Regions from separate parts of the Catenovulum sp. SX2 genome, predicted to be linked through region 1. Evidence: predicted binding sites of a transcription regulator. Region 1 holds the regulator's gene; the other holds the start of a gene.
The links. Region 1 encodes NrdR, which represses ribonucleotide reductase genes. Its sites were predicted from a motif close to AAACACNANATNTNGTGTTT; they were not measured.
Positions count from the first base shown of each region.

Region 2: nrdA (class 1a ribonucleoside-diphosphate reductase subunit alpha) is a predicted target of NrdR. The motif match lies at 3,582-3,601, and genes of this name have one in related genera.

Region 1 is NZ_CP182493.1:562,913-570,410, forward strand. Features, by position in the region: gene ACMZOO_RS02470 (2OG-Fe(II) oxygenase family protein) at 1-193, opposite strand, end outside; gene ACMZOO_RS02475 (phosphatidylglycerophosphatase A family protein) at 359-859, opposite strand; gene thiL (thiamine-phosphate kinase) at 864-1,853, opposite strand; gene nusB (transcription antitermination factor NusB) at 1,857-2,276, opposite strand; gene ribH (6,7-dimethyl-8-ribityllumazine synthase) at 2,287-2,751, opposite strand; gene ribBA (bifunctional 3,4-dihydroxy-2-butanone-4-phosphate synthase/GTP cyclohydrolase II) at 2,838-3,950, opposite strand; gene ACMZOO_RS02500 (riboflavin synthase) at 3,960-4,613, opposite strand; gene ribD (bifunctional diaminohydroxyphosphoribosylaminopyrimidine deaminase/5-amino-6-(5-phosphoribosylamino)uracil reductase RibD) at 4,617-5,741, opposite strand; gene nrdR (transcriptional regulator NrdR) at 5,769-6,230, opposite strand; gene glyA (serine hydroxymethyltransferase) at 6,300-7,498, opposite strand, start outside.
Region 2 is NZ_CP182493.1:45,240-52,737, forward strand. Features, by position in the region: gene nrdB (class Ia ribonucleoside-diphosphate reductase subunit beta) at 16-1,146, opposite strand; gene nrdA (class 1a ribonucleoside-diphosphate reductase subunit alpha) at 1,226-3,505, opposite strand; gene ACMZOO_RS00250 (HAD family hydrolase) at 3,897-4,568, opposite strand; gene ubiG (bifunctional 2-polyprenyl-6-hydroxyphenol methylase/3-demethylubiquinol 3-O-methyltransferase UbiG) at 4,550-5,248, opposite strand; gene gyrA (DNA topoisomerase (ATP-hydrolyzing) subunit A) at 5,433-7,498, shown strand, end outside.

The DNA of each region.
Region 1 (7,498 bases):
CTTGGCGATCTTTATTAAAAGCATAATCGAACTTAGTTTCTGAGCTATAAAACCCTTGCCATTGTTGATATAAATGGGTGACTTGCGCTTTTTCTAAAGGATGATTTTTTAAAACCGCAAAACCTATTTCTTTTAGCGATCTTGCAAATTCTTGTGCTGCATTGTCACTTGTATAATCAATTGCTTCTAACATAAATCCCCTCGCATAAAACTCCAGTATTTGGCAACTGCGGTGTCGCTAACGATGAGGTGTGGGTTATAATTTAGAGCAAAACCTCTTTTTCATGGATGAAAAAGCGGAGCGTACAAGGATGTATTTACAGCGTTTTTGCGAAAATTATAACCCACACCTCATAGTTCAAAACATTAACCCGTAGTGATACAAAGCAAATAAACACGCCCATGCAAATAAACCCGCTACTATATCATCCAACATAATGCCAATACCGCCATGAACAAATTTATCCAACCATCTAATAGGCCAAGGTTTTAAAATGTCAAATATGCGAAATAGAATAAAACCCACCACCACAGTCTGCCAATTAAACGGCATCGCAAATACAGTAATTAAATAACCTACTACCTCATCCCAAACTATAGCTGGGTGATCATGTGTTTTTAAACTATTGGCTGTATAACCACAAATATAAAAGCCCGCGATTGCAAAAGCGATAATAGCGGCTAGAAAAAACCAATTAGGCGTAAAAGCCAACAACAAATAAACAGGAATTGCTGCAACTGTACCAAAAGTACCAGGCGCAACAGGAGCTAAACCAGAGCCAAAACCCAAAGCTAAAAAGTGAATCGGATTTTTCCAACTAATGGTTTTTAATTCAGGTTTAATCTGCAATTTAGACATAAAATTAAGCAAAATGTTGATATCCCAATTGTGTTAGCTGCTGAACCTGCCCGTTTAATAAAGTGGTTACTGTGTGGTTGTTTAGGTCAGATTCTGTAATTCTACCGACTACAGTAACTGCAATGCCGGTTTGCTCAGCAATTTTGTTTATATCCGTAAGGTGTTGTGGATTGACGGTAAAACACAGCTCGTAGTCATCCCCACCTGTTGCTGCATACTGACACGCCTGTGTTTGACTAAACTGGCCAACCAAAGCTTCAGACATGGGTAACTGCGATAATTCAATTTCCGCTGATACTTGTGAGGCTTTAACAATATGCGATAAATCAGCAATTAAACCGTCAGATATATCTATCGCACAGCGTACATATTGTCTAGCCGCTAAACCAAAAGCTACTCGTGGTGTTGGGTGATTAAACCTAGCTAACAAATGCTGTTTATATGCAGGTTTTACTGGGGTTAAATCTGTATCCAATACAAACTGCAAACCACCTGCAGCATCGCCCAAACTGCCAGTCACACACACCAAATCGCCACCTTGAGCATTTTCTCTAAGCATAGCTTGGCTGTGTTCTACTTCACCAATAATGCTAATGGTGACAGCCAGTGGGCCTGATGTAGTATCGCCACCAATTAAATAACAGCCATATTCTTCACTTAGCGCCGCGAGTTGTTGGCTAAATTCACTTAACCAAGCTTGGTTATTGGCAATGTCTTTTGGCAAAGTTAACGCTAGGCTATACCATTTTGGGGTAGCGCCCATCGCAGCTAAATCGCTTAAATTGGTATTAAGTGCTCGGCTAGCAAGTGCTTTGGCAGAGATATCAGCTAAAAAGTGTGTACCCGCAACTAACGAGTCAGTGGTAATTGCAAGAAGATTAGACGATGAAGGATTAGGTTTAATCAAAGCACAGTCGTCTCCTTTATCTAAAACGACTGTGTTTGGCTTATGGCCGAATGCAAAATGCTGAGCGATAAGCTCAAATTCGGCCATCTATTACTTACCGAATGGACGTAATTTTTTAACCGCTTTATCTAACACACCATTGATAAATTTGTGGCTGTCTTCTGCGGCAAAAGTTTTAGCAATTTCAATTGCTTCGTTGATAACCACTTTGTATGGTACATCAACACAGTGCACTAGCTCATATGTTGCTACGCGTAAAATCGCTCGTTCAACCATATCTAAATCATCCAATGGGCGATCTAAATAATCCTGAAAAGCAACATCTAAGTCTTTAGCATTATTTACCGTGCCTGTGACTAAACTACGATAAAAGTTTACATCAAAACTCTTAACATCTACTTCTTCCATTGTAGATTCAATGATATTTACGGCTCTATTGCCTGAAGCCTGCCAAGAGTATACTGACTGTGTAGCAAGCTCACGCGAGCGACGACGATGAGAAGGTTTCAATGCCCTACTCCTATAGCTGAGCTAAAACGTTAACCATTTCTAACGCGCTTAATGCAGCTTCGCCACCTTTGTTACCCATTTTGGTACCAGCACGTTCGATAGTTTGTTCAATAGAATCTGTTGTTAATACACCAAATGCAACTGGTAAGTTGTAGTCTAAAGACACTTGCGCTAAACCTTTGTTACACTCGTTTGCTACGAAATCAAAATGTGGCGTACCACCACGGATAACCGCGCCTAATGCAATAATTGCATCGTAGTTTTTGCTTTCAGCTACTTTCTTCGCAACAAGTGGCAACTCATAAGCACCAGGGCAACGAACGATAGTAATGTCTTCGTCTTTTACTTGACCATGACGCTTTAAAGTGTCGATTGCACCTTCAACTAAACTTTCAACAATAAATGCGTTAAAACGAGATACAACAATCGCAAACTTTTTACCTTGTGCTGGAAATGCACCTTCAATAACTTGCATGTAATTAACCTTATAAACTTATAAATCTATTCGATATCAAATTGGCGTGGATTCTACCAAAAAAATAACCATATGTTGATACTTGATTACTCTTCTACGTATTCAACCACTTCTAATCCAAATCCACCGAGTGAATGATACTTTTTCTGTGAGCTTAACAAGCGCATTTTACCCACTTTAAGGGCAGCTAAAATTTGCGAACCAACACCTACAGTACGAGATGAACCACGCCAATTTGCTGTGCGGCGCGCAGGTTTGCCCGCATCTTCTGCTTCAAATGCTCTAACTTTGGCAATAAGTTCTTCTGGGGTTTCGTTTTTACCGAGTAATACCAAAACACCACCTTCTTTAGAAATACGCTCAAGCGCACAACCTAACTCCCAACCGCGCGATTCTTCACGAACCGATTGCAATAAATCACCAAATACATGAGTAACATGTACACGCACTAACACTGGGGTTTCGTGATCAATATCGGTATTTTTTAACGCAAAATGCACTTGGCCATCAATGGTATCGCGGAAGGTGACTAAATCAAATTCACCATATTTGGTTGGTAATTTACATTCTGCAATTTTTTCAATGGTGGTTTCTGTGTTATTGCGATATTCAATTAAATCAGCAATGGTGCCAATTTTAATATCGTGTTTTTGCGCGAATTTTTCTAATTCAGGACGACGCGCCATAGTGCCGTCTTCATTTAAAATTTCAACAATAACACCCGCAGGTTCTAATCCAGCTAAACGAGCTAAATCACAACCAGCTTCTGTATGGCCAGCACGGTTTAATACACCGCCGTCTTGCGCCATAATCGGGAAAATATGACCAGGCTGAACAATATCGTCAGGGCGTGCATCACGTGCAACAGCCGCACGCACGGTACGAGAGCGATCAGCAGCGGAGATACCGGTTGTTACACCAGTTGCCGCTTCAATTGATAAAGTAAAATTTGTCCCAAACTGCGCTTTGTTTCTGTCCACCATTAATGGCAAATCTAACTGTTCACAACGGTCGCGCGTTAAGGTTAAACAAATTAATCCGCGGCCATGTGTCGCCATAAAATTGATAACTTCAGGGGTACAATGTTCGGCGGCAACAATTAAGTCACCTTCGTTTTCTCTATCTTCGTCATCCATCAAAATAACTATTTTACCTTGACGGATATCTTCAATAATTTCTGCTGCGCTATTTAATTTCATTGATTACCCTTACTTGATCATGCCGCTTTTATGCAACAAGTCTAAAGTTACGCCCGAGGTCGCAGAGCCTTCAGCTCGGCCTTGCATAAGTCTTTCTAAATAACGTGCAATTACGTCAACTTCAAGGTTTACCCCTGAGCCAACTTGCCAGTTACTAATTGCTGTGCGCTCACTGGTATGCGGAATAATGGTTAATCTAAATTGGTTTCCAGATACTTCATTCACAGTTAAGCTGATGCCATCTAAAGTAACCGAGCCTTTTTCCGCTATATAATGCGCTAAGTTTGCTGGTGTTTCTAACCAATAGTCGATTGCATTAGCATTGGCATAAATACTAGTAACATGTGCAACACCATCAACATGACCACTAACAATGTGTCCACCTAAACGTGTATTTGGCGTACATGCTTTTTCTAAATTAACTTGACCACCAATTGGCAATTGGCCAATTTTGGTTCTTTTTATCGTTTCCGCCGACACGTCTGCAAAAAAGCTTTGGCCTTGTAATTTGGTAACGGTTAAACAAACTCCACTTACGGCAATGCTGTCACCGAGCTGAACGTCTGATAAATCTAACTGACTTTCGATGACTATTTCAAAATCACCAGCTTTTTGATTAACCGCTTGAATGTGACCTACGGTTTCAACAATACCTGTAAACATGGGTTATATTGCCTTTAATACTAATTTTAAATCTTGGCCAACGCGAGTTTGGCTTACGTATTGCCATCTTACTGCTTGTTTTAGTTCGGTTAATTCAGGAAGGTTAACCAAACCAAAAGTATTCTCACCCATTAATATGGGGGCTTGGTAAATAATCAACTCATCAACCAAGTTTTCTTTTATCAAAGCACCTGCCAACTTAGCGCCAGCTTCAACCCAAATTTCATTAATTTGTTTGTTTGCAAGTTCAGCCATTACCTCGTGTAAATCAACTTTGGCACTTTGTTGATTGAGCTGAATAGCTTGACAGTTTTCTGGCAACGCTTGTTGGCGCGCTTTGTTTGAGAGCAAATATACCTGAGCATCATTCTCAAACAATTTTAAATCAGGGGTTATCTTTAGCTGGTTATCTATAATACATTTTATCGGCTGCCGAACTGGCTGATGTGCATATTCGAAATTTAAATCAGACTCGCGTACATTCAAACTGGGATTATCCGCTAATACTGTGCCAGAGCCAGATAAAATTGCGCAACTGCGCGCTCTGTATGTTTGCACATCACGTCTCGCGTCAGCACCAGTTATCCACTGACTTTCGCCGGAATCCATAGCTGTGCGGCCATCTAAACTACAGGCCAGTTTTAAACGCACATATGGCATGTTTTCTGTCATGCGTTTAATAAAACCTGGATTTAAATTTTTGCAGTCTTGCTCTAAACAAGGCTCTATTACTTGAATGCCAGCTTCGCGCAGCATTTCAATGCCACGACCACTCACTTGAGGGTTTGGATCTGTCATACCCACCACTACTTTTTTAATGCCAGCTTTTATTAAAGCTTGGGCACACGGTGGTGTACGGCCAAAATGGCTACATGGTTCAAGTGTGACATATGCGGTTGCACCTTGGGCATTATCACCTGCTTGTTTAAGTGCATTTACTTCAGCATGGCCTTCGCCTGCACGAATGTGGTAGCCCTCACCAACAATTTGTTGGTCTTTGACAATCACACAACCTACTCTAGGGTTTGGGCTCGTGGTGTATTGGCCTTTTTCAGCTAGGTGGATGGCTCTGGCCATGTATTCAAAGTCTTGCTTATAAAGCGCCGACATATTAGTTGCAACCTGCATTTTATTTACTTGATCTATTAGCTTAGATTATTTTGCTGATTTATCATCTAACCCGGCGATAGCTTCGCCAAATTCTTTAATATCTTGGAAACTACGGTATACAGAAGCAAAACGCACATAGGCTACTTGGTCTACTTCTTTAAGTTTTTCCATCAAAATGTTGCCAATCATTTTGCTTTCAACTTCACGCTCACCTGTGGCGCGCAAAGCCGATTTTAACTGAGTGATTAGCGTTTCGATATGCTCTGCACTAACCGGGCGTTTTTCCAACGCGCGCATTAAACCTGCACGTAATTTATCTTCATCGAAAGGCTGTCGATTACCGTCGTTTTTAATAATTCGCGGCATTACAAGCTCAGCCGTTTCAAACGTGGTGAATCTTTCTTGGCATTCGAAACATTGGCGACGACGCCTAATTTGGTGACCTTCAGCAACCAAACGGCTATCAATTACTTTAGTGTCTTGTGCTGCACAAAATGGGCAATACATTTTGTTTACCTCAAAATGCAATCAGGCCGCATAAAGCGGCCCGTTGTTCAATCAGAAAGTGTATAACTATTAAGCATATACAGGTAATTTTTGACAAATACCTTTAACTTTCTCTTTAACTGCTTCGATAGCAGATTCGTCGTTGATGTTGTCTAACACATCACAAATCCAGCCAGCTAAATCTTTAGCTTCAGCTTCTTTGAAACCACGACGCGTGATTGAAGGTGTACCTATACGTAAACCAGAAGTTACAAATGGTGAACGTGGATCATTTGGTACAGAGTTTTTGTTTACTGTGATGTTTGCGCGACCTAATGCAGCGTCAGCATCTTTACCAGTAATGTCTTTGTCAATTAAATCAACTAAGAATAAGTGGTTTTCAGTTTTACCAGAAACAACTTTGTAGCCACGTTGGTTTAATACTTCAACCATAGCTTGTGCATTCTTAACAACTTGTTGTTGGTAAGCTTTAAACTCAGGCTGCATTGCTTCTTTGAAAGCAACCGCTTTAGCCGCGATAACGTGACATAAAGGACCACCTTGGCCACCTGGGAATACAGCACTGTTTAGCTTTTTGTATAGGTCTTCATCTTTCTTCGCAGATAAGATTAAACCACCACGAGGACCAGCTAAAGTTTTGTGAGTAGTTGTAGTTACTACGTCAGCGTATTGCATTGGTGAAGGATAAACGCCAGCTGCGATTAAACCTGCAACGTGTGCCATATCAACTAAAAGGTAAGCTCCTACTTTATCCGCAATTTCGCGCAATTTAGCCCAATCAACTACTAATGCGTAAGCTGAGAAACCACCAATAATCATTTTTGGTTTGTGCTCTAATGCTAAAGCTTCAACTTGTGCGTAATCAATTTCACCCGTTTCTGGGTTTAATCCGTATTGGATTGCATTGTAATGTTTACCAGAAAAGTTTACGTGAGCACCATGGGTTAAGTGACCACCGTGCGCTAGGCTCATACCTAAAACTGTATCACCTGGTTGTAATAAAGCTTGGAAAACTGCACCATTTGCTTGTGAACCAGAGTGAGGCTGTACGTTTGCGTAATCAGCACCAAATAACTCTTTTGCACGATCAATTGCTAATTGCTCAACAACATCTACATGCTCACAGCCACCGTAATAACGTTTGCCTGGGTAACCTTCAGCATATTTGTTAGTTAATTGAGAGCCTTGAGCTTCTAAAACGCGTGGGCTTGCATAGTTTTCAGAGGCGATAAGCTCAATGTGTTCTTCTTGACGAACCGTTTCTTCTT
Region 2 (7,498 bases), 520 kb from region 1:
AATGCGAACTGTTTATTACAGTTCGAAATCCCCGAAGTCGTCAGTATTTAACTCGCTGTCAATTTGACCTACTAAATATGAGCTAATTTCAGCTTCTTGCGGAGCAACTTGAACATTGTCACTGACCAACCAAGCATTAATCCAAGGGATTGGATTTTGCGTTTGGCCAAATATTGCTGGCAAGCCGATTGCGGTCATACGGGTATTGGTAATGTATTCAACGTATTGGCACAGAATTTCTTTGTTTAAGCCGATCATTGAACCATCTTTAAATAAGTACTCAGCCCATTCTTTTTCTTGCTCAGCGGCAGCTCTAAAAATACCAATGACTTCTTCGCGGCATTCTAAGGCTATTTCTGCCATGTCGTTATCATCTTGGCCATCCGCCATAATGTTTAACATGTGCTGTGTACCAGTTAAGTGCAGAGCTTCATCACGTGCGATTAATTTGATGATTTTAGCATTACCTTCCATCAATTCACGTTCAGCAAAAGCAAAACTACAGGCAAAGCTGACATAAAAGCGAATGGCTTCTAATACGTTAACCGCAGCAATACATAAGTAGGTTAGTTTCTTAAGTTCACGTACTGACACATTGATAATTTGGTCATCAACTTCATATTGGCCTTCACCACGTGTGTGATAAAGTTGGCACGCGAGAATTAATTGATCGTAATAAACTGAAATATCTTTAGCGCGTTTTAAGATATGTTCATTGACAACTATGTCATCAAAGACTAATCCAGGCTCATTAACAATATTACGAATAATATGTGTGTATGAGCGGCTATGAATAGTTTCACTGAAAGCCCAAGTTTCGATCCAAGTTTCTAATTCAGGCAACGACACTATTGGCAATAATGCGACGTTAGGTGAGCGCCCTTGAATACTGTCTAATAAAGTTTGGTATTTCAGGTTACTTAAAAAGACATGTCTTTCATGATCAGAAAGCTTTTGAAAATCTGAACGGTCACGGCTGACATCAACTTCTTCAGGTCGCCAGAAAAAGCTTAACTGCTTTTCAATTAGGCGCTCAAAAATAGGGTGCTTTTGTTTGTCGTAGCGTGCAACATTCACTAAATTACCAAAAAACATTGGCTCATTTAGATAATCTGTATTGTTTTTATTAAATGTTGTGTAACTCATAGGCCGTACAAATTCTCTTTTAAAGACAAAAAAGCCGTGGGCAATACACACGGCCTTTATAATTAACTACAAAATTGTTTTATATTTTACAAGCGCCGCCGGCACAGTCATCATCTTGTGCTTTAGCTTCTTTTTGTGGATCTTCTGCACCATCACGTGTGTTATGGTAGTACAGAGTTTTCACACCTAACTTATACGCATACAACAAGTCTTTTAATAATTGTTGCATTGGTACTTTACCACTTGGGAATTTAGTTGGATCGTAGTTAGTATTCGCAGAGATAGTTTGGTCAATAAACTTCTGCATAATAGCAACTAAGCCTAAGTAACCTTGGTTGTTTGGAATAGACCACAACAACTCATACTGGTTTTTAAGTTTTTCGTATTCAGGTACAACTTGACGCAAAATACCGTCTTTACTTGCTTTTATACTGACAAAACCACGCGGTGGTTCAATACCATTAGTCGCATTGGAAATTTGCGAAGACGTTTCTGAAGGCATTAATGCAGATAAAGTCGAGTTACGTAAACCGTGCTCTTTTATGCTGCTACGTAATGCTTCCCAATCTAAATGTAATGGCTCGTCACAAATGCTATCTACATCTTTTTTGTAAGTGTCGATAGGTAAAATACCTTGCGAGTAAGTCGTCTCATTAAATTTAGGACACGCGCCTTTTTCTTTGGCTAACTCGTTTGAAGCTTTTAACAAGTAGTATTGAATGGCTTCAAAGGTTTTATGCGTTAAGCCGTTGGCACTACCGTCTGAATATTTCACACCGTTTTTAGCTAAGTAGTAGGCGTAGTTGATTACACCAATACCTAATGTTCTGCGGTTAATACTTGAGTTAAATGCAGCTGGTACAGGGTAGTCTTGATAATCTAACAAACAGTCTAATGCACGTACTGCAAGTTCTGCTAAACCATCTAACTCATCTAAGTTTTCAATTGCACCTAAGTTGAATGCCGATAAGGTACAAAGCGCGATTTCTGCTTCTTCATCACTAATATTGTTTAGTGGCTTAGTTGGCAGTGCAATTTCTAAACATAAGTTACTTTGTTTAATTGGCGCAACTTTAGGATCAAACGGGCTATGGGTATTACAGTGGTCAACATTCTGTAAATAGATACGACCTGTGCTTGCACGCTCTTGTGCAAACAAACCAAATAGCTCGGTTGCTTTCAGTGATTTTTTACGAATTGACGGATCGTTTTCGTATTTAATGTATAACTCTTCAAACAAGTTTTGGTCAGCAAAAAATGCGTCATACAAACCAGGCACATCACTTGGGCTAAATAAGGTGATGTTCTCGTTTTTAATTAAACGTTGATACATTAAGCGGTTAAATTGTACGCCATAGTCTAAGTGACGAACACGGTTGTCATCTACACCACGGTTGTTTTTAAGTACAACTAATGATTCAACTTCTAAGTGCCATAAAGGGAAGAATAGGGTTGCTGCACCACCACGCACACCACCTTGTGAACAGCTTTTTACCGCTGTTTGGAAATGTTTGTAGAAAGGAATACAACCAGTATGGAATGCTTCACCACCGCGAATTGGGCTACCTAATGCACGGATGCGACCTGCATTAACACCAATACCAGCACGTTGGCTGACGTATTTTACAATTGCACTAGAAGTTGCATTGATTGAATCTAAGCTATCACCACACTCAATTAATACACAAGAGCTGAATTGGCGAGTCGGTGTACGTACACCCGACATAATGGGTGTAGGTAGAGAAATCTTAAACTGAGAAATTGCATCGTAGAAACGACGCACATAATCCATACGGGTATCTTTTGGATAGTTAGCAAATAAACATGCTGATACCAATACGTACAAATATTGCGGGCTCTCGTAAATATCGCCTGTTACACGGTTTTGAACAAGATATTTACCTTCTAACTGTTTAACCGCTCCATATGAGAAGTTTAAGTCGCGCATGTGCTCAACAAAATCATTCATCTGGTCGAATTCTTCACGAGAATAATCGGCTAACAAATGTTGATCGTATTTTCCTGCTTCACATAACTTAACTACGTGATCATATAAATGTGGTGGTTCAAACTGACCGTAAGCTTTTTTACGCAAATGGAAGATAGATAAGCGCGCTGCTAAATATTGATAATCAGGCGTTTCTTCACTGATCAAGTCAGCTGCTGATTTGATAATTGTTTCGTGAATGTCTTCTGTTTTAATACCGTCGTAGAACTGAATGTGTGATTTCATTTCTACTTGAGATACAGAAACATTGTTCAAACCCTTAGCCGCCCAAGTTACAACTTTATGTAACTTCTCTAGATCTAAAGGTTCTTTATTACCGTCGCGCTTAGTTACGAAGAGCTGGTCAGTCATTTGAGTCGTCAATCCTGATATTATATTTTTTATTTAGCCAATATTTCACAGTGCGACTAGAGCTTGGTTAAAACTCAGCCACAAGATGTGGGGCTAGTTAGCGGAATCAACACAAGATAATGAGGTTTTGCTCTGAAAGCAAGATTTGATTTTAGTTTAAATTTACATTTTTTTTGGCGTATATTTTGCGCGTTAGTAGTTGCTAACTTTTCATTAAAAGTAGACTAGTAGGTCAAGTGTTTTTGAATAAAAAAACCAGCTTTTTAATTGACCAATATCTTGTTTATTTTAGTTTGCGCTGTTTTATTAAGATTTGTTATATGAAAGAGTTTGCATTTAGCGGTTTGTTTACTGCTTATACAAACCGCTTAAATAATATCAACAATGGCGATTATTTAATGATTGAGACAAGTTCTGAAGGCTGTTCAATTATAAAATCAGCTTGCCATTCTTCTACTGGCAATTCGTCTTGAGTATAACCCCAGTTCGCTATAAATGTTTGCATGCATGCGCGGTTACCAGCTTCTATATCACGCAATGCATCACCAACATACCAAGTTTGTTGTGGGTCAATTTGCATGTGTTTACATGCGTGAAATAGCGGCTCTGGATCTGGCTTTCTCACTGTTAACGTATCGCCAGAAACATTAATTTTTGAATGTTTAAACTCTGGATATTTAGTTAATAATACGTCAGTCAAAAAAGCCGGTTTATTGGTCACAACACCCCATAATATGTTTTGTTGATTGAGCATTTCCAATGTCTCTGCCATACCTGCAAAAAAATCTGTATGGGTACTGATATTATTCAGGTAATAATCCAAAAAAATACCGCGTAGTTTTTCAACTTCATAAGACTGCCAGTTTTCACCTAGGCCTAATTTGAGTAATCCCAAGGCACCGTGCGAGGCGACCGGTCTGTATTGCTCATATGACACACTTGGCATATCAAGTGTTGATAACACATAGTTTAGCGTTTCACCTAAATCTTTAGCCGTGTCTAATAATGTGCCATCTAAATCAAATAAAATACCCTGAGGTTTAGTTAAAGTTTTTGCGCGCATAAAATATAGTTCACTGCCAAATCATTATTAATTGAAAATTTTTGGGTAAGCGGATTGAAATGAATACCGTTAGCTTTTTTAACTTTACAGTTATTTTGTTCAATCATACCTATTACTTCTGAAGGCTTTAAAAATTTGTCGTGTTCGTGTGTACCTTTAGGTACAAGGTTGAGCACATATTCAGCCGCAACTATACCCAATAAATAGCTACGTAAGGTACGATTTAATGTTGATACAAATAAGTAGCCACCAGGTTTTAATGTACTTATTGCCGCTTGTAAAATACTTGCCGGATCGGGTACATGTTCGAGCATTTCTAAACTGGTGACAATGTCAAAGGTTTCGAGGTGTTCTGGGGCGAAGTCTTCAATCAATCCTTGATGATAATTTATCGATAAAGCAGATTCTTGTGCATGATGTTTTGCGACTTCAACCGATTGAGGTGCTGGCTCTAGTCCGGTAACTTGGCCACCTCGTTGTGCTAGCGCTTCAGCTAAAATGCCACCGCCGCTGCCAACATCCAATATCTTTTTGCCAAATAAACCGCTGGCACAATCTTCAATGTACTGCACTCGATATGGGTTCATTTTATGCAAAGGTGCAAATTCACCATCAAGATCCCACCATTTATCCGCAATGGCGTTAAATTTCTCTATTTCTGTTGGGTCTATATTGCTCAATTTTGTTGCTCTAGCTGAGGTTTAATATGCCCATTATAAAAATTTACAGGGTGGCGACAAGTTAAAGCGTATTTTTTCAATGGTATGCGCCGTGGTTTGTGGTAGAATTGCCCGCTAAAAAACGGTGACTCAAAAAACCGTATGCGAAAAAAGCAAGTATAACAACTAGGGAAATATCCTATTTATGAACGATTTGGCGAAAGAAATACTTCCAGTCAATATTGAAGATGAGCTAAAAAACTCATACTTAGACTACGCAATGAGTGTAATCGTTGGGCGTGCTTTGCCCGACGTTCGAGATGGATTAAAACCAGTTCACCGTCGCGTATTATTTGCGATGAACGAACTTAAAAACGACTTCAACAAACCGTATAAAAAATCTGCGCGTATTGTTGGTGACGTAATTGGTAAATATCACCCGCATGGTGATAGTGCAGTTTACGACACAATCGTTCGTATGGCTCAGCCATTCTCACTGCGTTATATGTTAGTTGATGGTCAAGGTAACTTTGGTTCGGTAGATGGTGACTCTCCAGCTGCTATGCGTTATACCGAAGTTAGAATGGCTAAAATCGCTCATTCATTACTTGCTGATCTCGAAAAAGAAACAGTTGATTTTGTACCTAACTATGACGGTACAGAACACATCCCAGAAGTTTTACCAACTCGTTTGCCTAACTTATTAGTGAATGGTTCTTCAGGTATAGCTGTTGGTATGGCGACCAATATTCCACCGCACAACTTAAATGAAGTGATAGGTGGCTGTTTAGCCATGATTGAAAACCCAGACATTTCAATTGAAGAATTAATTGAAATTATCCCTGGTCCTGATTTCCCTACAGCAGCAATTATTAGCGGTCGTTCAGGTATTGAACAAGCTTATCGTACCGGTCGCGGTAAAATTTATATTCGTGCACGCGCTGAAATTGAAGTAGCAGATAATGGTCGTGAAACCATTGTTGTTCACGAAATTCCATATCAAGTGAACAAAGCTCGCCTTATTGAAAAAATGGCAGAGCTTGTTAAAGAAAAGCGTATCGATTCAATTTCAGCTTTACGTGATGAATCTGACAAAGACGGTATGCGTATTGTTATTGAAGTTAAACGTGGTGAATCAGGCGAAGTCTTACTTAACCACTTATATTCATTAACCCAAATGCAGGTTGTTTTTGGTATTAACATGGTTGCGCTTGAAAACAACCAGCCAAAAATCTTCAACCTAGTTGATATGCTGAAAGCTTTCCTTAACCACAGAAGGGAAGTTGTTACCCGTCGTACTATCTTCGAATTACGCAAAGCGCGCGAACGTGCCCACGTATTAGAAGGTTTAGCAATTGCACTTGCTAATATCGACCCAATTATCGAATTAATTAAACGTTCACCATCACCAGCTGAAGCGAAGAAAGGTTTAGTAGATACACCTTGGGCGTTAGGTGATGTTGCTGAAATGCTAGAGCGTGCAGGTACACATGCAGCGCGTCCAGAATGGTTAGAAGATCATTATGGTATTCGTGATGGTATGTACCATTTAACTGAGCAACAAGCTCAAGCAATTCTAGACTTACGTTTACATAAATTAACAGGTTTAGAGCACGAAAAAATCTTAGACGAATACAAAGCCTTATTAGATGAAATAGCCGAGTTGTTATATATCTTATCTAGCTCAGTTCGTTTAATGGAAGTGATTCGTGATGAATTATTAGCAGTTAAAGAAGAGTTTGGTGATGAGCGTCGCACAGAAATTACTGCTGCGGCTCACGACATCAATATGGAAGACTTAATTGCAGAAGAAAATGTGGTTGTGACCTTATCGCATGAGGGTTATTGTAAATATCAACCATTAACTGAATACGAAGCACAACGTCGTGGTGGTAAAGGTAAAGCTGCAACTCGCATGAAAGATGAAGATTTCATCGAGAAATTATTGATTGCCAATACGCATGACACCATTTTATGTTTCTCGGATCGTGGTCGTTTATATTGGTTGAAAGTTTATCAGCTACCTTTAGCTACTCGAACAGCGCGTGGTAAACCAATCGTCAACTTATTACCTTTAGAAGAAGGTGAGCGTATCAGTGCTATTTTACCTGTACGTGAATACGAAGAAGACAAATATATCATTATGGCAACTGCCAATGGTACGGTTAAGAAAACAGCGTTAACTGAATATTCGCGCCCACGTGCTAACGGTATTATCGCACTTAACTTAAATGATGGTGACCATGTAATTGGTGTTGATATCACTCATGG